Regions from separate parts of the Streptomyces sp. NPDC016677 genome, predicted to be linked through region 1. Evidence: riboswitches for the same ligand, from Rfam matches in the RefSeq annotation. Region 1 holds a riboswitch; each other region holds the start of a gene.
The links. A riboswitch is a leader RNA that binds a small molecule or an ion and turns the genes downstream of it on or off. The one in region 1 is predicted to bind cobalamin.
Positions count from the first base shown of each region.

Region 2: linked by a shared signal. The riboswitch ahead of ACZ3IG_RS06105 (ABC transporter substrate-binding protein) and the one ahead of ACZ3IG_RS28530 (cobalamin biosynthesis protein) in region 1 are both predicted to bind cobalamin.
Region 3: linked by a shared signal. The riboswitch ahead of ACZ3IG_RS21605 (GHMP family kinase ATP-binding protein) and the one ahead of ACZ3IG_RS28530 (cobalamin biosynthesis protein) in region 1 are both predicted to bind cobalamin.

Region 1 covers NZ_JBVHEO010000014.1:49,550-57,488, reverse strand. The annotation lists gene cobN (cobaltochelatase subunit CobN) at 1-1,130, opposite strand, end outside; gene ACZ3IG_RS28535 (cobyric acid synthase) at 1,127-2,635, opposite strand; gene ACZ3IG_RS28530 (cobalamin biosynthesis protein) at 2,632-3,585, opposite strand; cobalamin riboswitch at 3,691-3,830, opposite strand; gene ACZ3IG_RS28525 (hypothetical protein) at 4,051-4,272, opposite strand; gene ACZ3IG_RS28520 (inorganic phosphate transporter) at 4,310-5,623, opposite strand; gene ACZ3IG_RS28515 (lysozyme) at 5,756-6,514, opposite strand; gene ACZ3IG_RS28510 (class II aldolase/adducin family protein) at 6,768-7,442, shown strand; gene ACZ3IG_RS28505 (alpha/beta hydrolase) at 7,704-7,939, shown strand, end outside.
Region 2 covers NZ_JBVHEO010000002.1:174,617-182,555, forward strand. The annotation lists gene ACZ3IG_RS06100 (FecCD family ABC transporter permease) at 1-864, opposite strand, end outside; gene ACZ3IG_RS06105 (ABC transporter substrate-binding protein) at 861-1,907, opposite strand; cobalamin riboswitch at 1,962-2,164, opposite strand; gene ACZ3IG_RS06110 (ACP S-malonyltransferase) at 2,159-3,262, opposite strand; gene ACZ3IG_RS06115 (beta-ketoacyl-[acyl-carrier-protein] synthase family protein) at 3,310-4,593, opposite strand; gene ACZ3IG_RS06120 (acyl carrier protein) at 4,590-4,868, opposite strand; gene ACZ3IG_RS06125 (sporulation protein) at 5,187-6,179, opposite strand; gene ACZ3IG_RS06130 (tellurite resistance TerB family protein) at 6,479-7,114, shown strand; gene ACZ3IG_RS06135 (lamin tail domain-containing protein) at 7,215-7,718, shown strand.
Region 3 covers NZ_JBVHEO010000007.1:313,638-321,576, forward strand. The annotation lists gene ACZ3IG_RS21590 (LacI family DNA-binding transcriptional regulator) at 1-482, opposite strand, end outside; gene ACZ3IG_RS21595 (glycoside hydrolase family 6 protein) at 687-1,652, shown strand; gene ACZ3IG_RS21600 (ferric reductase-like transmembrane domain-containing protein) at 2,252-3,232, opposite strand; cobalamin riboswitch at 3,440-3,670, shown strand; gene ACZ3IG_RS21605 (GHMP family kinase ATP-binding protein) at 3,783-4,766, shown strand; gene ACZ3IG_RS21610 (cysteine synthase family protein) at 4,763-5,785, shown strand; gene ACZ3IG_RS21615 (ATP-grasp domain-containing protein) at 5,782-7,023, shown strand; gene ACZ3IG_RS21620 (MFS transporter) at 7,016-7,939, shown strand, end outside.

The DNA.
Region 1 (7,939 bases):
GGGTACCCGTCGACCGCGTACCCCGCCGCCCGCAGCGCGTCCAGCACCCGCACCGCCGACGCCGGCGTGTCAAGACCCACCGCGTTGCCGACCCGCGAGTGCTTGGTCGGGTACGCGGTGAAGACCAGCGCCAGTTTCTTCTCCGCGTTCGCCTTGTGCCCCAGCGCCGCGTGCCGTACGGCGATCCCGGCGACCCGCCCGGCCCGCTCGGGGTCGGCGACGTACACCGGGACCTCGTCCGGTCCCTGCTCCTTGAAGGAGAACGGCACGGTGACCAGGCGCCCGTCGAACTCCGGGATCGCGACCTGCATCGCCGCGTCCATGGGGGAGAGGGCGGCGTCGGACGCCTCCCAGGCCGCCTTCGACGAGGTGAGGCAGAGCCCTTGCAGCACGGGCACGTTCAGGTCGGCGAGCGCGCCGATGTCCCACGCCTCCTCGTCCCCGCCGGCCGACGCCTGCGAGGCGTGCGTGCCGCCGGCCGCGAGGACGGTGGCGACCAGGGCGTCCGCCCGGCCCAGCAGCTCGTACAGCCCGGCGTCCGCGCCGCGCAGCGAACCGCAGTACACGGGGAGCGCGTTGGCGCCCTTCGCCTCGATCGCGTCGCACAGGGTGTCCACGAAGGCGGTGTTGCCGCTCAGCTCGTGGGCCCGGTAGAAGAGCACGCCGACCGTCGGGCGGCCCTCGACGTACGGGCGGTCGCCGTGGACGCCGTACTCCGGCATCTTCCGCGGCTCGTCGAAGCCCTCGCCGGTCAGCAGCACGGTGTCGGAGAGGAACCGGGCGAGCTGGGTGAGGTTGTCCGGGCCGCCCTCGACCAGGTAGCGCAGCGCCTCCGCGACCACGCCGGCCGGCACGGACGACTGGGCCATCAGCTCCGCGTCCGGCACGGACTCCCCGCCGAGCAGCACGGTCGGCAGCCCGGACGCCTTCAGCGCGGCCAGCCCGTCCTCCCAGGCCCGCTTCCCGCCGAGCAGCCGTACGACGACCAGGTCCGCGCCGTCGAGCAGCGCGGGCAGCTCCTCCTGGACGTCGACCCGGGTGGGGTTGCCGATCCGGTACGAGGCACCGGACGCGGCACGGGCCGCCAGCAGATCCGTGTCGGCGGTCGACAACAACAAGACAGTGCTCATACGGGCGCTCCCGGTGGAATGAAGGGCAGTCCTTGTGGCGCGCCGGACTCGATGAGCCGCCACAGCGCGTCCGTGTCCGCGTGCTGTTCGATCAGGTCGCCGAGCCGGTCGAGCTGCTCCTCGCGCAGCGCGGCGAACGAGGTGTCGGGGGCCGGCACGAAGCGGCGGCCCGCGGCGGCGGCCACCTCGCGCAGGAACGCCCGCCGGAACCCGTCCGACTCCAGCGAACCGTGCCAGTGCGTGCCCCAGGTCTGGCCGACCCGGCAGCCGTCCAGGAAGGGCTCACCGCCCTCCACGGAGGCGACCCCGTGGTGGATCTCGTACCCCTCGACCCGCTCGCCGAGGGCCTCGCCCACCGGCCGGGTGAGCGTCTTCTCACGGGCGAACCGCACCCGCACGGGCAGCAGACCGAGCCCGTCGACGTGCCCGGCGCGCGACTCGACGTCGTCCTCGATGTGCTCGCCGAGGAGCTGGAAGCCGCCGCAGACCCCGAGCACCGGCCGCCCCTCGGCGACCCGGCGCGCCAAGGCGTCCGCGAGCCCCCGCTCCCGCAGCCACTCCAGGGCCCGGACCGTCCCCCGCGTCCCCGGCACGACGACGAGATCCGCGTCGGCCAGCTCCTCCGGCCGGTCCACGAACCGCACGACGACACCCGGCTCGGCGGCCAGCGCGTCCACGTCCGTGAAGTTGGACATGAGGGGGACCGCGCAGACGGCGACCCGCAGCACGTCCTCGCCGACGGGGGCGGTGACCCGGGACTCCCGGACGGCGCCGCGCAGCGACACCGCCATCCCGTCCTCCTCGTCGATGCCGAGCCCGTGCCGGTACGGCAGCACGCCGTAGGCGGGCCGCCCGGTGAGCCCGCGCAGCATCTCCAGGCCCGGCTCCAGCAGCGAGACATCGCCCCGGAACTTGTTCACCAGGAACCCGGCGACCAGCGCCTGGTCCTCGGGAGCCAGCAGCGCCACCGTGCCGAAGAACGAGGCGAAGACCCCGCCGCGGTCGATGTCGCCGACGACGAGGACGGGCAGCCCGGCACCCCGGGCGATCCCCATGTTCACGATGTCGGTCCGGCGCAGGTTGATCTCGGCCGGACTGCCCGCCCCCTCACAGATCACCGCGTCATACGTGCCCCGCAGCTCGGCCAGGCACTCCAGTACGGTGCAGAGCAGTCGCTGCTGCCGCCCGCCGTGGTAGCCGCGGGCGCTCATCTCACCGACCGGCTTGCCCAGCAGCACGACCTGGCTGCTCTGTTCGCCGCCCGGCTTGAGCAGGACGGGGTTCATCAGCGCGGTCGGCTCCACGCGGCACGCCTGCGCCTGCATGGCCTGCGCCCGCCCGATCTCGGCGCCCTCCCGCGTCACGAACGAGTTGAGGGACATGTTCTGCGCCTTGAACGGCGCCACCTTCACGCCCTGCCGCACCAGCCACCGGCAGATCCCGGCGGTCACGACGCTCTTCCCGGCGTCGGAGGTGGTACCGGCGACGAGCAGACCGCCGTTCATGCCGTACGTCCTTTCCTCAGTCGCGCTCCCACGATCCGTGCGCCCGCGCACACGCCCAGCGCGAGCCAGCTCACGCGCCGGGACAGCCGTACCGCGCGGTCGATGTCGGCGACCCGCACGGCGCGTCCGCTCCGGTTGAGGACGGGCCGGTGCTCCACCCGGCCGCCGTAGGACAGCGTCCCGCCCAGCCGCACGCCGAGGGCGCCCGCGAAGGATGCCTCGACCGGGCCGGCGTTGGGGCTCGGGTGCCGGCCGGCGTCGGCCCGCCAGGCCCGTACGGCACCCCTCGGGTCGCCCCCGGCCGCCGTGGCCAGTACGGCGGTCAGCCGGGCGCCCGGCCAGCCGGCGAGGTCGTCGAGCCGGGCGGAGGCCCAGCCGTAGCGCCGGTAGCGGGGCGACTTGTGCCCGACCATCGCGTCGAGGGTGTTGACGGCACGGAAGCCGAGCAGCCCGGGGACCCCGGCCACGGCGCCCCACACCAGGGCGCCCACCACCGCGTCGGAGGTGTTCTCGGCGACGGACTCCACCACCGCCCGGGCGATCCCGTCGGCGTCCAGGGCCTGCGGGTCCCGTCCGCACAGGTGCGGCAGCCGGGCCCGGGCCCCCGCCACGTCCCCGGCCTCCAGTGCCCGCCCGATCGCGGACGCCTCCCGGGCCAGCGAGGTCCCGCCGACCACGGCCCAGGTGGCGGCGCCGGTCAGCGCGACGGAGGCGGCGGGGCAGGGGCGTACGGCACGGGCGGCCACGGCACCGAGGGCGACGGCGCCACCGGCGCACACGGCGGTGTGCAGGGCGCCCCGGCCCCGGTGGTCACGCCACAGCAGTTGTTCCACGGCACCGGCGGCACGGCCGAAGACGGCGACCGGATGCCCGCGGCGGGGGTCGCCGAGGAGCAGGTCACCGAGGAGGCCGGCGGCGGCGCCGTACGCGAAGACGCGTCCGGCACGCACGGGGATCAGCCGGTCACACGGGAGGCGGGAGAGGTACCGGGCCTGCGTTCCGGACGGCAGCCGAGCATCGCGTTATGTCCTCACTCAGGGTGTCCACGCCCTGGTTCGACGAGACCGGCGGTGAGAGTTCCTGGCTCCCGGGGAGTGCTCCCCGGTCACAGTGGCGGGACCGCGCCGGATTCGCACCGGGCTTCCTCTCCTGCCGCCGTACATGGCCCCGGAAGTCCACCACGGGCCGAGAACGCCCGTCAACTTGCCGTTGACCTGCGCGGGGGGAGTGTGCTGAGGCCCACACCGTGGACCGTTCGGGCTGGAGATGCCCTCGATCCGCCCGTCCCCGATGTCCCCGACGCCCGGAGACGGGGTGCGGACACGAAGCCGCCCTGCCGTAGGCACCCGTAGGGCACCCGGCAGGGCGGCGACAAGGGAGGCGAGGGGGAAGGGGGGAGGCTGGGAGGGGGGGCGTCAGGCCACGATCAGATAGATGCCGTACGCCACCGCCGCCGCGCACGCGGCGAAGCACACGTACGCGCCGGTGACCGCGAGGCCCGCGGAGCCGCCCCGCTCGGCGGCCCGCTCCTGGCGGGACAGGCCGGCGATGCCGAGGGTGAACAGGGTCACCAGGGCGACGGTGGCCACGAGGCCGACCCCGAAGACGGAGCCGAGGGCTGCCCAGTCGATCTTCATCGTGCTTCTCTTCTCCTGATGTCCGGACGGGACCGGCTCAGACGGGGGTGGCGGCCGAACGGGCGGCCGGGGCGTCGGGGGCCTCGGACGACTGGGCCGGGATGGTGGCCGAGAGCCCGCCGGTCACCGGAAGTCCGTCGTCCACCGGGAGCCCGTCCGTCGCCGGAGGTCCGTCGGCCGGGGTGCCCACCGGAGGCGGCGCCACGGCGGCCACCGCGGCGGTCACCACACCGGCCGGCTCCTGGGCGTCGTCCCCGCCGGTGACGTTGGTGTGGTCGACGACCTCGCGCCGCGAGATCCGCCAGATCGCGAAGCTGGCCGCGACCAGCAGCACCGCGACGAGCGCCGTGCCCCAGTCGCCCAGTCCGCAGACCCACTCGGCGAGCGCGGCGACCAGGGCCGCGGCCGGCAGCGTCAGCCCCCAGGCGACGAACATCCGCGTCGCCGTCGACCAGCGCACCACACCGCCCTTGCGGCCGAGGCCGGCGCCCATCACCGAACCGGAGACGGAGTGCGTGGTGGAGAGCGAGAAGCCCAGGTGGGAGGAGGCCAGGATGACCGTCGCCGCGCTGGTCTGGGCGGCGAAGCCCTGCTGCGGCTGGAGGTCGGTCAGGCCCTTGCCCATGGTGCGGATGATCCGCCAGCCGCCGAGGTAGGTGCCGAGCGCGATGGCGAGGCCCGCGGAGAGGATGACCCACAGGGGCGGGTCGGAGTCCGGGGTGAGGGCGCCGCCCGCCACCAGGGCGAGGGTGATGATGCCCATCGTCTTCTGCGCGTCGTTGGTGCCGTGCGCCAGCGAGACCAGCCCGGCCGAGGCGATCTGGCCGACGCGGTACCCCTTGTCGGCGGCCTTGCCGTCGGCCTTGCGGCCCAGCCGGTACATCAGCCGGGTGGCGACCAGTGCCGCGATGCCCGCCACCACGGGGGCGGCGATCGCCGGGAGCAGCACCTTGGTGACGAGGACGTCGCCGTGCACCGCGCCGACCCCCGCCGAGGCGATCGCGGCGCCGATCAGACCGCCCATGAGGGCGTGCGAGGAGCTGGACGGCAGGCCGACCAGCCAGGTCAGCAGATTCCAGAGGATCGCGCCGACCAGGGCGGCGAAGATGACCTCGGGACGGATGCCGGTCTCGTCGACGAGACCCTTGGAGATCGTGTTGGCGACCTCCACGGAGAGGAAGGCGCCCACCAGATTCAGGACGGCGGACATGGCCACCGCGATCTTGGGCTTGAGCGCACCGGTCGAAATGGTCGTCGCCATCGCGTTCGCGGTGTCGTGGAAACCGTTCGTGAAATCAAACGCGAGTGCGGTCACCACCACAATCGCGAGGATCAGCGAGAAGCTTTCCATTTACCCAGGCAATCGTTCGAGGTCATTGGCTGGACGAACGTAGGTAACCAGGGTGAACGGAAGATGAACTGGGAGGGGCGTGGTGGTGTCCGGAATCGGAGCCACCGCCCCCTGCCCCTGCCCCCTCCGGCCTCAGCCCCCCTGGGCGAACGTCTTCAGCCGGGCGAGGGACCCGTTGAACACGTTCTGGTCGCCCGGGAGCGGACCGGCGTTGTCGTACTGCCAGAACGTGTACGACGCCCAGCCGGCCGGCAGTTCACCCGCGCTCGGGGCGTCGTAGCGGGCGATCCACAGGGGGTGGTCCGCGGCGAAGGCGCGGCTGTTCCCGGTGCACGTCTTCCACCAGTGCGTGGTGGTGTAGATCACCGGCCGGCGGCCCGTGAGCCGCCTCACCTCGTCGCTGAACGAGTCGATCCAGGCCGTCATCCGCGCCTTGCTCAGCCCGTAGCACTTCTTCGTCTTGTCGTACGGGTTGTACTCGATGTCCAGCGCGGGCGGCAGGGTGCGGCCGTCGGCGCGCCAGCCGCCGCCGTGGCGCACGAAGTACGCCGCCTGGGTGCGGCCCGAGGACCTGTGCGGCAGCGCGAAGTGGTAGGCGCCGCGGATCAGGCCCGCCCGGCGCGCGCCGTCGTACTGCTCCTCGAAGTAGGGGTTGCGGTAGGTGTGCGACTCGGTGGCCTTGACGTAGGCGAACGTCGCGCCCTTCGCCCTGGCCCGGCCGAAGTCGACGGTCTTCTGGTGGGACGAGACGTCGTGCCCCTTCGGCCGGCCGGCCGCGGCCGAGGCGGACGCATCGGTGAGCGCGGTCCCGCCGAGGGCGAGCGCGGCGGCGCAGGCCGCGAGCAGCCGGCCCCGGCGGGACGGTATGAGGCGGGTGCGGTCACGGGCCATGATTCCCCCCGGAAATCCCCCGAAAATGGCAACGTGCATGACAAACCAGCCCGAGCGTACTCGAAGATCATCGAACGCTCACCGATCCCCGGCCAAGAGGAAGCCAGGGGCTGTTTGTCGTGATATGCACCCTCCCGGAGGCTCGGCTTCCGCCCTACAGTGCCCCGGCCTCCCGGCCCGCCTGGCAGGATCGCCGCAGCGCCGGTCGGCGGCGGGACCACTGGGGCGTACGGGACGCCCGGGAGGAGGCGGGATCGTGCGGGAGCCGCGGGGGAGATGTGTACGACCGGAGGAGGCCCGCGCCTGGGAGGCGCTGGTGGCCGCCGCCCGGCGCACGGTCGCCGACGGACTGGTGGTCGGCACCTCCGGCAACGTCTCGGTCCGGGTCGGCGACACCGTGCTGGTCACGCCCTCGGGCGTGCCGTACGACCGGCTCACCCCGGACGACGTCACCGGCGTGGACCCGGACGGGCGGCAGGTGCTCGGCGCGCTCGTCCCGACCAGCGAACTGCCCATGCACCTCGCGGTCTACCGGCACACCGACGCCCGCGCGGTCGTCCACACCCACGCCGTGCACGCGACGGCCGTCTCCACCCTCGTACCGGAGCTGCCGCTGGTGCACTACATGGCCGCGGCCCTCGGCGGACCCGTCCGGGTCGCCCCGTACGCGACGTACGGCACCGACGAGTTGGCCGAGAACATGCTCCGCGCCCTCGACGGCCGGACCGGCTGCCTCCTCCGCAACCACGGGACGATCACGTACGGCTCCTCCCTCGACCAGGCCTACGACCGCACCGCCCAGCTCGACTGGATGTGCCGCCTGTGGCTGACCGCCGCCTCGGTCCCCGGTCTGACCCCGTCCCTGCTGACGGAGGGGCAGGTCGCGGAGGTGGCGGAGCGGCTGCGCGGCTACGGGCAGCGAAGCTGAGGCGAGCCGGGAGGCCGGGAGGAGCGGTAGGCCGGGAGGAGCGGTGGGCCGGGAGGCGGGCCGGGGGGCGACGGGGCGCGGTAACGGCCGCGGTGACGGCCGGGGTGGCGGGACGGGGTGACGGCCGGGACGGTGCGGCCGGGTGCCGGGTGCCGGGTGCCGGGTGAGGGGTGCCGGGTGAGGGGCGAGGGGTGACCCGTCCGTCACCCCCAGCCGTCCTTCCGGTGGCTTACGGCGGAGCACGCCGGGAAACTGGGAGCTGTGCGCACCGTCACCGCAACGACCGCCGCCGTCACCGCGGCCCTGGCAGCCGGCGCCGCGAGCGTCGCGGCCGGCCGCCTCGCCAGCGACGCCGCCCTCAAGGCGACGCCCGGCCGGCCCCTGCCCACCGAGCCCCGGCTCACGGTGCACGGCACCGCCGCCGGACAGATCACCCTCACCCGGCACCTGGCCACGCTGCGGCCCGGCCGGTACGGCCTGGCCGGCGACGGCTCGCA
Region 2 (7,939 bases), on a different contig from region 1:
GACCGGCAGCAGCCGGGCGTGGGCGGCGCCGGTCAGCACGCGGGTGGCGTGCGGCAGGACCAGCCCGACGAAGCCGATCGCCCCGGCGCAGCTGACCAGGGCGGCGGTGAGCAGGGCGGTGGCGCAGAGCAGGACGAGGCGGGTACGGGCCACGCGCACACCGAGGCTCGCGGCGGCCTCCTCGCCGAAGGTGAACGCGTCCAGGGTGGCGGAGTGGACCAGGCAGACCACGAGTACGGCGGCCAGCACCCCGGCGCACAGCAGCACCTCGGTCCAGCCGGCGCCGGTGAGCGAACCCAGCAGCCAGAACATCACGCCCCGGGTGGTCTCCGCGTCCGCCGAGGTCAGCACGGTGAACGAGGTGAGCGCGGAGAACAGCTGCATGGCGGCCACCCCGGACAGCACCACCCGGTCGACGCTGCCGCCGAGGCTGTGACTGAGCAGCAGGACCAGCCCGAAGGAGAACAGCGCGCCGAGGAACGCGCCGGCGGACAGCGACACCGCTCCCCCGCCCACGCCGAGCACGATCACGGCGACCGCCCCGGTCGAGGCCCCGGAGGAGACCCCCAGCACGAACGGGTCGGCCAGCGGATTGCGCAGCAGGGACTGCATGACCGCCCCGCACAGCGCGAGGCCGGCGCCGCACACCGCGGCCAGCGTCGTGCGCGGCATGCGCAGGTCCCACACGATGCCGTCGCGCAGCGGCGCGAGGTCGGTCCGGCCCAGCCCGAGGTGGGCGGCGACCGAGGCCCACACATCGGCGGTGGAGATGTCGGCCGGCCCGATGGTCACCGCGACGGCGACCGACACCGCCAGCGCGGCCAGTCCGGCCACGGTGAGCAAGGGGGTCCGTATGCCGGTCACTTGGCGAACCCGAGGTCCCGCAGGCCGGCCGCCACCTTCTCGATGCCCTCCACCGTGCGGATGGACGGGTTCATCGCCTGTCCGCTGAGCAGGACGTACCGCTTCTTCCGCACGGCTGTGAGATTGCGGGTGGCCGGGTTGGTCTCCAGGAACTCGATCTTGGCCTTGGCGGTCTCGGCGGTCTGGGACTCGCGGGTCAGGTCGCCGAGGACGATGACGTCGGGGTCGCGGTCGGCCACGGTCTCCCAGTTGATCTGGGGCCACTCGTCGTGGGTGTCGGAGAAGACGTTCCGCGCGCCGAGGGCGCGGGTGATGGCGCCGGGGGCGCCGCAGCATCCGGCGAGGTAGGGCGACTGGGAGTTGGCGAACCAGTACATGAGGGAGACGTCGGAGACCTGGAGGCCGTCGGTGGCCTCGCGGACCCGCGTCCTGAGCTGCCGCACCAGTCGGTCACCGCGCTCGTCCACACGGAAGGCGTGCGCCAGGTCGCGTATCTCGCCGTACACCGTGTCGAGGGTGAGCGGCGTACCGCGGGAGCCGTCGCCGCCGCTGTCGTTGTCCTTGCCCGCCTCGCAGTCGGACGGGGAGACATAGGTGGGCACGCCCAGTTTCTCGAACTGTTCACGGGTGGCGACACCGCCCGTGCCGAGTGTGGAGACGAACGAGGCGGTGACGAAGTCGGGTCCGGCGTCCAGGACCTTCTCGAAGGAGGGGGCGTTGTCGGCGAGCCGGGGCACCCGGGCGTTCGCCTTCTCCAGGCCCTTCATCACGGGGTCGGTCCAGGTCGCGGTGGCGACCAGGCGGTCCGCGAGCCCGAGGGAGAGGAGGATCTCGGTGCTGCCCTGGTTGAGGGAGACGGCGTGCCGCGGCGCCGACTCCAGGGTGACGCGGTGTCCGCAGTTCTCGATGGTGACCGGCCGGCCGGCGGACGGGGAGCCGTCCGTGGCCGTGTCCTCGCCGTCGGAGGTGCCGCAGGCGGTGAGCAGCAGGACGGAGGTGAGCAGCAAGGCCGCGGAACGGGGGACGGAACGGAACACGGGCATGCCTCGGGTGTCGGGGCTCTGGACGCGGAGCCTGGCCTACGGTCGCCCTCCGCACGGGGTGCGGAGGTGCCAGCAGGTCTTCGGACTCGGGTTCGTCCGGACGAGGCGCCTTCCCAGGACCGTTCCCGCCGTCGCGCGGTTCCCGTCCCAGTGGCGTCAGTGCCCCGCCCGTCCCCCTCACCGCTGCGCGTCAGTTCCGGATTCCCACCGGATTCCCTGACCACCGAGGTGGCGTGACTGGCCTCGGCAGACTACCAAGCACCCCGACCGGGGCGGTGCGGCGGGGCGACGGCGGTGAGACGCCGGCGTATCCGCTCGACGCCGGCGGGGGTGCGCAGCGGCGCGGCGGTGGCACAGCCGGGCAGGCCGGCCTTGACCAGGGCGCTGAGCAGGGCCCGGGGGCCGCTGTCGAGGTAGGTGGTGAAGCCTCCTTGGCGCAGGGCGCGCAGGGTGTGGTGCAGGGCCATGGGTTCGGTGAGGTGGGCGGCGGCCACGGTGCGCAGTTGGGCGGGGGTCCGCGCCCAGTGGCCGGCGGTGGTGTGCACGGCGAGGGCGGGGCGGGCGATCGGCTGGGCCCGCAGCAGACGGCGGAAGGAGCGGTGGACCTCCCCGAGCAGCGGATGGTGGAAGGCGGTGCGGCTGGTCAGCCGGGTCACCCGGTGCCCGTCGTCCAGCAGCGCCCGCTGGAGGCGGGCGAGCTGGCCGTCGGGACCGGCGAGGACCGTCTGGGCGGGCGCGTTGCGGGCGGCGATCCGTACCCGCTCCGTACCGCAGGTACGGATCAGGTCCGCCGCCCGGTCGGCGCCGGCGTCGGTGGCCACCATGCCGGCCGCCGGCAGTCCGGCGGTCCTCAGCAGCCGGTCCCGTACGCACAGCAGTTGGACGCCCTGGCGCACGGTGACGGCCCCGGCGACGGTGAGAGCCGCCAGGTCCCCGACGCTGTGGCCGAGGACCGCGTCGATCCAGGGGCCGGCGAGGTCGAGCAGGACGGTGGCGGCGGCGACCACCGCGGCGTAGGTGGCCAGGTCGAAGCCGAGCGGGTCCGCGCTCAGGAGTTCCTCGGGGCCCGGGGCGTCCGCCTCGGTGAGGAGCCGGCCGACCGGCACGGCGGCGGGGCCGCGGTCCGGCGCGTGCGCGTCCACGGTCGCCAGCACCTCGGCGACCGCGGGCACTTCGCGCAGGTGCCGCAGGGCGCCTGGGAGGTAGGCGCCCTGCCCGGGACACATCAGGACGGTGCGCGGCCGGTCCCCCGCCCGCGCCGGGGGGCCGTCGGCGCTCGCGGAGCGGGGATCGACGGGACTGGCGTCGACAGGGCCGGCATCGACGGGACGGGGGTCCACGGAACGGGGGCTCATGGCGCGGGGGTTGACGGGACGGTGGTCCGTGAGGCGTCGGTGGTGGCTCACGGGACGGTGGTGAAGGCCAGCGCGACGTTGTGCCCGCCGAAACCCATGCTCGTACTGACCGCCGCCAGCGGTCCGGCGGGCAGCGGTTCGGGACGGCGGCCGACCACGTTCAGACCGATCGCCGGGTCCACGCGTTCGAGGCTGCGGGTGGGCGGCGCCGTTCTGTCCCGCAGGGCGAGGACGGTGGTGACGGCCTCGATGGCTCCGGCGGCGCCCAGGGTGTGCCCGAGGGCCGCCTTGGTCGCGCTGACCGCCACGTCGTCCAGCACCTTCCCGAACGCCGTGTGCAGGGCCTGGGCCTCGCTGAGGTCGCCGACGGGCGTGGAGGTGGCGTGCGCGTTGATGTGCCGGACCTCCTCCGGTAAGAGACCGGCGTCGTCGAGGGCGGCGGTCACGGCGGCTGCGCAGCCCGTGCCGCCGGGCGCCGGCTGGGCGACGTGGTGGCTGTCGTTGGTGATGCCCGCCCCGGTCAGGCGGCCGTGCACCCGGGCACCGCGGGCCGCGGCGTGCCCGGCGCTCTCCACCACCAGCATGCCGGCGCCCTCCCCCATCACGAAGCCGTCGCGGTCGGCGTCGAACGGACGGGACGCCCGCTCGGGGTCGTCGCACCGCCGGGACAGGGCGCGCAGCCGGGCGAACCCGGCGAAGACCAGGGGGTGCAGGCCGGCCTCCGCGCCGCCCGCGATCACCACGTCGGCACGGTCCTCCCGGATCAGGGCGAGGGCCTGGGCGAGGGCCTCGGCACCGGACGCGCAGGCGCTGACCGGGGTGTGCACACCGGCCGTGGCGCCGACCATCAGGCCCACCTCGGCGGCGGCGTGGTTGGGCAGCATGACCGGGATGGCCCGGGGGCTGACCCGGCCGGGACCGCCGGCCTCCAGCCTGCGGTTCTGCTCCAGGATGCTGAGGAGCCCGCCCAGCCCCACACCGACGATGACGACGACCCGGGAGCCGCCTCCCGCCAGGGACGTCCCCTCCAGGCCGGCGTCGCGCAGCGCCTCCCGCGCCGCGACCAGGGCGAACTGCGCGGAACGGTCGCAGTGCGCGGCCTTGGCGGGCGACAGCTCCGAGCCGGGGTCCACGGCGGCGGGCGCCGCCGGATACACCTGGGGCGGGCCGTCCGGGGCACCGAGGTCGAGGCTCTCGACCCCGCAGGCGCCGTCCAGCAGGGCCGCCCAGGTGGACGGGACGTCACCGCCCAGGGCCGTGGTCATGCCCAGCCCCGTGACGACGGCGGCGGTCTCGTCACGGGCCCGCGCGGCCCGGTCCCGTGGGCTCACGCGGCGCCACCGGCCGGAGCGGGGGCCACGGAGAGAAGATGGTCGACGATCTCGCGGACCGTGGTCAGTCCCGCCGCGTCGTCCACCGGGACCTGGACCTGCCAGCGGTCCTCGATCGCGGCGATCAGTTCCAGCAGGGCCAGCGAGTCGACACCGAGGTCGTCCTTCAGGTCGCTGTCGAGGCCGACTTCCTCGACGGACACGTCCTCGACGGTGGCGGCCAGCAGTTCACGCAGTTCGTCGAAGAGCGCGCGGTCGTCGGCTGTGGGCGGCATGGGAGGTCCTCCTTGGTCGTGGCGTGCGGCGCGCCCGGGAACGGTCCGGTGGGCACCGTCCGTCCCGAGCGCTCCGACACGGCACCGGCGTCCGCCGGATGCACGCCGACAGCCTTTCCGACCGTCCCGAACGGTAAGCGCCGCTTCACGGAAGACCCCGGGGCAGCCGGAGCACGCCAGGGGCGCTCCACAACTGCCGTGCGAGCCACGTGCGTTCGGGCGCCCCATGGCGCGCTCAGGGTGAAGGGCGCCCCGTGCGTAAAGGGGCCGCCGAGCGCCCTTCAGTCCCTTCGTTCCGTCCGTCGCCGGCCGGTGGGCTCAGCCCTCGTCCTCCTCGTCCCCTTCGTCGTCGCCCTCGAAGAAGTCGCCGACCTCGTCGACGACTTCGGCCGCGACCATCCCGCCGACGACGCCCACGGCCAGGCCCGCGGCACCGGCGGCGACGGCGGTGCCGATGCCCGGGCCGGAGCGGTGACCGTCGTGGTGGCCGCCGTGGTGCTCCTCGTGCCCGTGGTGCCCGTACGAGGCGTGCGAACCGTAGGAGGCCCGGTGGTCGATCAGCTCCCGGATCCAGCCGTCGACCTCGGCGTTCCAGTCGCGCACGTCGTGGTGGCCGACGGTGAAGCGGGTGAGGGCGTCGTGCCCCTCGGTGAAGAACCCGCCGCGCTTGTCGGCCTCCAGGACGACCTCCAGGCCGCCGGGGTGGGCGAGGAAGGTCAGTTCGATCTCGTTGACCTGGTGGGCGTACCGCGGGGCCGGGACCAGCTCGATCTCCTGGTAGAACGGCAGCTGCTGCCCGGTGCCGCCGATCCGGCCGTACTCCAGGTCGGCGGAGCGGAAACCGAAGCCGAGCTGGCCGAGCGCCTCCAGGATCGCCTCCTGGGCGGGCAGCGGTGCCACGGTGAGCTGGTCCAGGTCGCCCTTGTCGCGGGCGCCCGCCACCGACAGTTCGGTGCGCACGCCGAGCACGATGCCCAGGCCCTGCCCGTACAGCTCGGTGACCGGGGTCTCCCACGGCAGCGGCACGCTGAACGGCACGGCGCGCTCCTCGCCCTCGGCGAGCCGGAATCCGCCGCCGACGAGGAACCGGTCGAAGACGACCGCGCCCTCGCTCTCGCCCTCGGCGTGCTCGGCCTCGACCCGCGCCACCAGTTCCAGCGCGATGTGCTCGACGTCGAAGTCGGCGGTGCCGCCCTTGAGCCGGACCTCACCGGTGAGCGCCGCACCGGGGCGGGCAGCGCCCGGGGCGAGGACCGTGTCGACCGTGGGTCCGCCCACGCCGAGCGAGCCGAGCAGTCGTTTGAACACCATCGTGGCGTCCACTCCTTCATGAGACAGGTGTTTCTACGTGCATGTAGAAGAGTAGAGGCAGAAGGGCGGTCGCCGGCACGCGAGTTGGGCCCGTGTCCCGTGCGGCCGTCCCGGTGGCGGAACGCCGGCGGTTTTGCTTTTCCTTTGCCCACGGGAACCGCGTGCCGTCCGGAGACGTTTGATCGGATGGGCACGCAGTAGCGTGCTCGACGGCATGCGCACAGCACGCCTCGCACGAACAGCAGACCTCGTGCGACAGCAGACGTACACGACAGCGGCAGAAGGTGGCACCAGTGGCGATGTGGGACCGGATCAAGGACCAGGCCAAGAACCTCCAGCAGTCCCAGAGCGCGCGCGGCACAGGCAGTGGCCACGGCCAGGGGCAGAGCCCGTACGGCGGTCAGGGGCAGAGCCCGTACGGCGGTCAGGGGCAGGGCGCCCACGGTGCTCACGGCCAGGGTCAGGGTCACGGCTCGGGGTCGTCCTCCGGCGGCACCAAGGCGCAGCTCATCGGTCTGTTCAAGTCGCAGCTGGCGTCGGTCAAGACGGAGCTGAAGAGCGGTGCCTACCGGGACGCGAGCATGGCGATGTGCGCGCTGGTGGCCGCGGCGGACGGACAGGTGGAGCCGGCCGAGCGGCAGCGGGTGGAGGAGCTGATCGTCACCAACGACGTTCTGCAGAACTTCCCCGCCGACCAGCTCCGCCAGCGGTTCAACCAGCATGTGGACCGGCTGCTCACCGACTTCCACGCGGGCAAGGCGGAGGCTCTCCAGGTGATCGCCAAGGCCGCCAAGAAGCCCGCCGAGGCCCGCGCGGTCATCCAGACCGGCATCGTGGTCGCCGGGGCGGACGGCGTCTTCGAACCGGCCGAGCAGCAGGCCGTCCGCGAGGCGTGCACCGCCCTCGGCCTGCCGCCGACCGAGTTCGCCGTCTGAGCGGACCCGGCACACACTTTCTTCACCTCTCCGTCACCTCCGCGTCACCCCCTCGGTATGCTCCGGTCGTTCCGTTCGCTCCACTGAGGGGGATTTCCTCATGCGTATACGCCCTGCCCTGACGGCGACCGCCGCCGTCGCCGCGGTCGGCACCCTCGGCCTCGCCGCCGCCGTACCGGCCCAGGCTGCCGAGTACTCCTCGGCGCTGAAGGTCGAGGGGATCCAGTACGACGCTCCCGGCAAGGACTCCAACAAATGCTCCGGGGGCAACACGAAGAACGAGTACCTGACGATCAGGAACTACTCGCGCACGAAGACCGTGAACCTGAAGGGGTACCTGGTCAAGGACGGCGCGGGCAACAAGTTCACGTTCAAGACGACGCACAAGCTGGAGCCCGGCGACTCGGTGAAGCTGCGCGGCGGGCGCGGCACCGACTCCGACGCCAAGAACGTCGTCTACCGGCAGAACTGCAACTTCATGTGGAACAACGACAAGGACACGATCTACCTGGTCAAGCCCACCGGCAGCCGGGCAGACGTCCACTCGTACACCAAGAAGGCCGATGACCGGGACGGCAACGGCTACATCACGTACCACGGCTGACGCGGCGGCCCGGTCCGGGCCCGGTTCCTCAAGGGAGTCCGATCGCTTCCTCAAGGCTTCCTGAAGTCGGCCTTCCGGGGCCCGTGTTCCGTACCGGGCCGCCCTAGGCTCTCGGCACCCCCCACACAGTCCCGGTGGCCGCGGTCGCGTCCGCCGGGCCCTGTCCGCCGATCGACCAGCCGAGGTGCACCGCGCATGGGTTCCCGCCGAGCCGTCCGTCC
Region 3 (7,939 bases), on a different contig from region 1:
CCGACCGGGCGCCCGCCGAACACGACGGGCATCTGCGCCTCGTCGGCCATCCGGATCAGTGGATCGTCCTCGCGCAGCGCCATCAGCATCACACCGTCCGCGCCACCGGCCCGCAGGAGTTCCCCGACCCGCTTGCGGCCCCGGTCGGAAGCGGCCAGGCACAACATCAGATGCAGGTCCGCCTCGTCCAGGGCGGCCGACGCCCCCACGATCACCCGGGCGAAGAACGGATCGGCGAAGATCGACGGGTCCTCCCCCGAGACGACCAGGGCGGCCGCTCCCGTCTGACGAGTGGCCAGCGCGCGGGCGGTCGGATTGGGTACGTAACCGAGTTGCCGCACGGCCCGTTCGACAGCCTCGCGCTTGGTGCGGCTGACGTGCGGGGCGTTGTTGAGGGCACGGGAGGCCACGGAGCGGGAAACACCGGCGCATTCGGCCACCTCGTCGAGCGTCGGACGCCGACGCGGCGCTGCTTCTGCCATGACCCGTGAGTCTTTCACAGGCGCGGAGCGCGCAGGACCGCGAGAGATGGGACCGCTTCCAGCTCAGTGGCCTCACAGGGCCCGCGAGCCCTGTGAACGTCCCATGCCGCGGGGACCGTTGACAGCTTGCGCACCCGCCCCGACGATTGGGACCGCTTCCAGTGGGAGCGCTCCCAAAGCGTCCTCCGAAACCGAGGTACTGTCTTGAGCCGCAGACTCCGCACCCTGATGGCAGCGCTCTGTGCTCTGCCTCTGGCGTTCGCCGCCGCACCCTCCGCCCACGCGGCGGACCCCACCACCATGACCAACGGGTTCTACGTGGACCCCGACTCGAGCGCGAGGCGGTGGGCGGCCGCCAACCCCGGCGACGGCCGGGCCGCCGCGATCAACGCCTCCATCGCCAACACACCGATGGCCCGCTGGTTCGGCTCCTGGAGCGGCACCATAGGCACCGCGACAGGTGCCTACGCCGGAGCGGCGGACTCCAGGGACAAGCTGCCCATCCTCGTCGCCTACAACATCTACCACCGTGACTACTGCGGCGGGCACTCCGCCGGCGGAGCCGCCTCGCCGTCCGCCTACGCCAACTGGATCGCTCAGTTCGCCGGAGGCATCGCGGCCCACCCGGCCGTCGTCATCCTCGAACCCGACTCCCTCGGGGACTACGGCTGCATGACCCAGGCCCAGATCGACGAACGCGAGGCCATGCTCACCGGTGCCCTCGCCGAGTTCAACCGCCAGGCCCCCAACACCTGGGTCTACATGGACGCCGGCAACCCGCGCTGGGCCGACGCGGCGACCATGGCCCGACGCCTCCACGAAGCCGGCCTCCGACAGGCCCACGGCTTCTCGCTCAACGTCTCCAACTACGTCACCACCGCCGAGAACACCGCCTACGGCAACGCCGTCAACAACGAACTGGCCGCCCGCTACGGCTACACCAAGCCGTTCGTCGTGGACACCAGCCGCAACGGCAACGGCTCCAACGGCCAGTGGTGCAACCCCTCCGGCCGCCGCATCGGCACGCCCACCCAGACGGGCGGAGGCGCCGAGATGCTCCTGTGGATCAAGACCCCGGGCGAGTCCGACGGCAACTGCGGTGTCGGGACCGGCTCCACGGCCGGCCAGTTCCTCCCCGAGGTCGCCTACAAGATGATCTACGGCTACTGATCCAGCACTCCCACCACCCGGGAGGCGACCGGCGGCCCGCCGGGGCGGCGGGCACTCCCCCGGCCATCTCAGCTGAACGCGGGCGCGGCCGACTCCGGCCACGGCCCAGTCCCGCAGTCGGCGCCAGGCCGTCACCCCGGGCCGGGCCACCGCTTCTCTCGGCACGTCGCGCCAGGCCACGCCCTGCGCCGCAGGACGTGAACGATGCCGGCCAGTGCGACCCGGTCCCGCGCCAGGAGCTGCCCGGGAGGGCGGTGCCGCCGTGCGCGCACCCGCTGCTGCGGGTGCGCGCACGCGACCCGGTCGCGCCGCCGAGTCGTCCGCCGCCTCCGCCCGAGCCTCCCAGGCGATCACCGCCCCACGCCGGGCGAAGCGCTCCGCCTTCGGGAAGGTCACGCTGCCCCGTACCGCTGCGCGACCAGCCGCCGGCGCCGGCTTCACCGCCCGCCGTGTACGACTCCCGCTCCCACGGCCGTCGGCGTCTTCGCGGACGCCGAGGCAGTCGGGGACGCGTACCGGTGCCGCGGCACGGCACGGGCCGTTCGCTGTTCCGGTCAGGGTGTCATGCGCCGTCCGTCCGGCCCGCCCGGTGTCGGCAGTCAGTCCGTCTCCTGGGTGTGGGGGGCCGTCGCGGGCGGATCGGTCGGACGGTCCCGTCCGCCGTCGCGGCCGGACACCACCACGACGACCAGTCCGACGACGACGGCCCCGACCGCGACCCGTCCCGCCACCCGCACCCACCAGCCCGGCCGGGCCGCGCCCCCGCCGGGTGCACCCAGCCGTTCGGCCCGCCGGGCGGGCCGCAGCAGGCGGAGCAACAGCAGTACCGCGACCGGGATTTGCAGCAGCCACAGGACGGTGCGGGGCCACTCCCCGTACCAGACGTTGGTTCCGTACAGCAGGGTGTGCCACACGCTCAGCACGTAGACGACGATCACGAACCGGTGCAGCCGTCGCCAGGTGTTCGCTCCGATGCGGTGCCGGACGTAGAACAGCAGCCCGAGCGGGATCGCCAGGTACAGGGCCCCCTGGCCGATCGGGATGGCGGTCCGGCCGGTTCCGGAGTCGTACCAGCCGGGTACGAAGGTGTCCGCGAAGGCCACCCACAGCCGCTCCGCCCAGTCCACCTTCGTCTCGTAGCGCACGAGTTCCGCCGCGAACATCAGCGCGTGTGCGAACATCAGCGCCGTCGTCGTCAGGCTCGTGGTGCGGTGCCAGCGCTCCAGTACCTGCCGGGAGACCGGCAACCGGGTGGGCCGTGGTCCCGACAGCAGCAGGCCGAGCATGACCGTGCCCCAGGCCCACAGCAGTCCCGACCAGCCGAAAGCCTGGCTGAGCAAGTACATCCAGTAGGTGCCGGCGTCGTCCATGAACGGCATGACCGCGACCGTGTCCGAAGCACCCGATTCCATACGCGTCCACAGGAGCGCGAACACGAGCGCCGTGACCACCACCGCCGCGGCGGCGTCGGGCAGGGCGGACCGCAGATCGGCGCGGAGCACGACGCGGTCGCCGGGGGGCCGTCGCCGTCCGCGCGGGGCTGCCGCCCCGTCCTCGTCCGGCCTCACGTCTGACGTCATCAGGGGCCTCCCGGGCACCGGCCACCGCGGCAGCGGTGTGCATGTGTCGTGAGACAACGAGTCTGGCTGATGAGACAGCGATCCCCAGAGGCGTTATCCGGCCAGAGCCGCCCCCGACAACTGCGCAGGGATACGCCGGGTTCCGCCTTCCCTCCACATTCAAGACAACCGCAGAACTCCCACTGTCCCAGAAGTACGGGCGCCCTTACGCTGATGCACGCAGTCGGTTCGCGCCTCCCGTCCGCCCGGACGCCCGGTGGCGCGACGCAAGAGGGAACCCGGTGCGAATCCGGGGCTGTCCCGCAGCGGTGAGCGGGAACGAAAGCCGTCGATGTCACTGGGCCGGCGTCATGGCCGGGGAAGAGACGGCCGGTAGGTGTCCGCCCTGTCGGCGGACGTGCCCGCGAGTCCGAAGACCTGCCACTGCGCCCGCTTCCCGAGCGGGCTGTGCACGTGACCTCGTGGACCGGGTCGGCGGTACGGTCGGTCGTGCGTGTGGCCCCGTCTCCTTCCCTGTCGGTGTGCAAGACCCGGTACGGAGGAGGACGGTGTGCGGGAGCCAGCCGATCCATGTCGGCCGTACCGGTCCTTCGTCGACGTGCCGGCCGACGGACCGGGACCGACGGTACTCGGACCCGTCGCGGGCGTCCTCCAGGAACCGGGCCTGTCCGGCGGCACGGTCTCCGGTGTCTGCCACGGCACCCTGGGCGAGCTGTACCAGGGCCCGCTGCGAGCGGGCACCGATCCCGAGATCGCGGTGGTGTCCTTTCCCGTGGACCGCCACTCCTGGGTGTACTTCACACCGAGGACGACGGCCGGCTCACCGGGTCCGCCGGCACTGGGTGAGAAGTCGGCGACAGCGGCGCGCCTCTTCCTGGAGCACTACGGTCTCACCTTGCCGCCCGGCGACTGGCGCACCCATTCCGAACTGCCGGTGGGCGTGGGAATGGCCAGTTCCACGGCGGACATCGTGGCGACGCTGCGCTGCCTGTTCCGCGTCTTCTCCCTGCCGTACGACAAGGACGTGGTCCTCGGCGTCCTGGCGGACATCGAGCGCGCCGACAGCGTCTTCCTCGACGAGTTCGCCCTGTACCTCAGCGGCCGGCACCGGGTGGTGCGGCGACTGGGCCCGGACCTCGGCTTCCACACCGCCTACGTCATGGAACCCGGCACGGTGGACACCGCCGCCGTCACTCCCCTGCTGCTGGACCACTACCGGCGCCGCGGCGAGGAATACCAGCGGTGTCTGACCGATCTGCTGAAGGGTTTCGGCTCGGGTGACCCGGCCGCCGTCGCCCGTGCCGCGACGACCAGCGCCGCGCTGTCCCAGGAGGTGCTGCCCAAGACGACCTTCAGCAGCCTGCGAGCCCACCGTGAGCGGTTCGGCGCCGACGGCGTCTTCGTCGCCCACACCGGCTGCCTGGCCGGCTATCTCTTCGCCGCACGCCCACGAGCCGAGGTCAAGTCCGAACTCTCCGCGTTCTTCCACTCGCTCGGCCACCAGTGCACCTTCGCCCAAGGAGGCTACGGGTGATCCACCCCCACATCGCCGACGCTCTGAAAGTCCCGGACCTGGTCCGGCTCACCGACGGCCTGGTCCTGCTGCGGTTCGAGTCGATGAAGATCTACTCGGCTCTGGCCGCCGTCCGTCATCTGCTGGAGCGGGGCACGGTCCGTCCGGGCCAGACCCTGATCGACAGCTCCAGTGGCATCTACGCCTACGCCCTCGCCCTGGCGTGTCACCGGTACGGCATGCGGTGTCACATCGTCGCGTCCACCACCGTCGACACCACCACCCTGGCCCAGTTGGAGATCCTCGGCGCCACGGTGGAACGGGTGAGACCGTCGCGCGACCTCGCACTCGACCAGGAACTGAGGGTGCGACGGGTGCGGGAGATACTCGCCGAGCGTCCCGGGCACCACTGGATGCGCCAGTACCACGACGACGTCCACTACCTCGGCTACCAGGAGGTCGCCGACCGGATCGCGGCGGAGTTCCCGGCCGTACCGCTGACCGTCGTCGGCGGGGTGGGGTCCGGAGCCTCGACCGGCGGCGTCGTGGAACGGCTGCGTGTCGCGGACCCCTCGGTGCGTCTGGTCGGCGTCCAGCCCTTCGGCAGCGTCACCTTCGGCAGCCAGGACCATCACGATCCCGAGGCGATCATCGCCGGCATCGGCTCGTCGATCGTCTTCGACAACGTCCGCCACCATCTCTACGACACCGTGCACTGGCTGGACTTCACCCACGCCATGGCCGGCGCCGTCGCCCTGCTGCGCGAACACGCGGTGTTCGCCGGGCTGTCCACCGGTGCCGGCTATCTGACGGCGACGTACGAGGCCCGCCGCCACCCCGACCGACTGCACCTGGTGATAGGGGCCGACACCGGACACCGCTACGTGGAGCGCGTGTTCGCCCGGCACGCCGAGGCCCTCGATCCGGCCGCGTTGAAGCCCGTCGAGGTCCGCGGCCCGGAGCAGATGACCATGCCCTGGTCGAGGATGACGTGGCGGCGCGCGGCCTGCCCGGCGGGCCGGCAGGAGAGTGCCGTATGACCGTGGCCTGCCTGGAGTCGCTGACCTTCGGCCTCGGTCATCTGGTCCGCGCCGCCGGCCGGCTCGGCGAGCGCCTGCTGCTGCTGACCCGGGACCCCGCCTACTACGCCTACGAACTGGGCCGGCTGCCCGCCGGCGCCCTCGACGTCGTCGTGACCGACACCTTCGACATGGAGCGGTCCGCCGATCTGCTCCGGCGCGTCCCGGCGCTGCGCGGTCTGATCAGTTCCACCGACACCTGGACCCTCACCGGCGCCGCCCTCGCCGAACGACTCGGCCTGCCCGGTCTCGACCCGGCCGTCCTGCGACTGACCCGGGACAAGGCCGCCGTACGCAACAGGCTGCACGACGCGGGCCTCACCCGCGGCAGGGCCGTCGAGAACGCCGGCCCGGACCGCGAGGCACGCGGGCTGCTGCTCAAGGAGGCGGGGCTGCCGCTCGTGCTCAAGGACACCGCGGGCACCGGGAGCCAGAACGTGTGGCTGGTCCGGGACGAGGGAGAACTCGACGCGGCGCTGGCGGAGGCGTCCGGCCGGGACCTGAAGGGGCGGTTGTTCGCCGAGCCCTGTTTCAGCGGCCCGGTGTACAGCGCCGAGACGCTCACCTGGGCCGGCCGCACCAGACTGCTCGGTGTCTCCAGTCGCCTCATGTCGCCGGAGCCGCGCTTCCGGGAGGAGATCACCGCCTTCCCCGTGGCCTTCCCGGACCCGCAGCGGATTTCGCTGGGGCGTTGGCTCGGCCGGGTGCTCGCCGCCATCGGTTACACCGACCGGTTCGCTCACGTGGAGTTCGTCCTGACCGCCGACGGCCCGGAGGTGGTGGAGGTCAATCCCCGGATCGGGGGCGCGCTGGTCGGAGAGGGCCTGTGCCGGGCGCTCGGTGTCAACGTGTACGAGGCGATGATCGAGGCCGCGCTCGGCCGTCGCCCCGGTCTCATGGAGGCGGACGTTCCCGGTGGTCCGGCCGTCGCCTTCGTTCTGGGCTATCCGGCCGCGCCCGGCGTGTTCACCGGGGTCGCCGGGCTCGACCGGCTCACCGGCATGCCGGGAACGCCCGCCTGGTACCCGGTCAAGCGGGCCGGTGACCTCATCGAGCACCTGGACGACAGCCGTGGTTACGCGGGCATCGTGTACGCCGAGGCGGAGACCGCCGAACTCGCCACCCACCGCGCGGTGGCCGCTGCCAACGCCCTGCGGGTACTCACCGACCCGGCCGGCCGGGAGGCGCCCGGTGGGTGAGCGCGCCCCCCGGGGACCGGGGCTGCGGGCCTCGCTGTTCCCGCTCACCGGCCCGCTGCGGTTCCTCCTGGCCAGCTCGTTCCTCATTCCGCTCGGCAGCTTCATGGTCCTGCCGTTCATGTCGGTCTTCCTGCACGAACGGCTCGGTATGGGGCTCGGCACGGTCGGTGTCGTCCTGGCCGTGGCGTCGCTCGTGCAGTTCTCCGGCGGCATCGTCGGCGGGGCCCTCGCGGACCGGATCGGGCTGCGCCGCACGATGCTGTGGGCCCTCGTCGTGCGCACCGCCGGTTTCGCCGGGCTCCTGCCGGCCCCGCGCTGGCCGCTCCTGGCGGTCTGGGCGCTGGTCCTGACGTGCTGCGGTGCCGCCCTCTACCTGCCCGCGAACAAGGCGTACCTGGTGCACGGCGTCGACGACGAGCGCCGCCCGGCGTTCCTGTCGGCGGGCAACGCGGCACTCAACGCGGGCATGGCCGTGGGCCCGTTGATCGCCGCGCCGTTCGTCCTGTCGTCGCCCGGCTGGCTGTTCGCGGCCGTCACGGCGCTGTTCCTCGCGGTCACGGCGGGACACGCGCGACTACCGGAGACCACCGCGGAACACCCCACCGGATCGAAGGACACGGCCCCCTCGGGTCTCCTGGCCGGCGTGGCACTCCTGCCGTTCGCCGCCAACGCCTTGGCCTTCTACCTCTACTTCCACTTCCAGCACTTCCTGGCGGTGTACGCCGTCCAGCGCGCCTCCAGCGCGTTCTACAGCCTGGTGCTGCTGCTCTGCTTCACCCTGGTCATCGTCGTACAGCCGCTCGCGTCCGGCCTGATCCGGCGCATGCCGTACGCCGTCGCCCTCGCGGTCGGTTTCACGGGTCTGGCGGCGGGCCTGGCCGTGCTGGCGGCCGGTACCCGGACGGCGCTGTTGGCG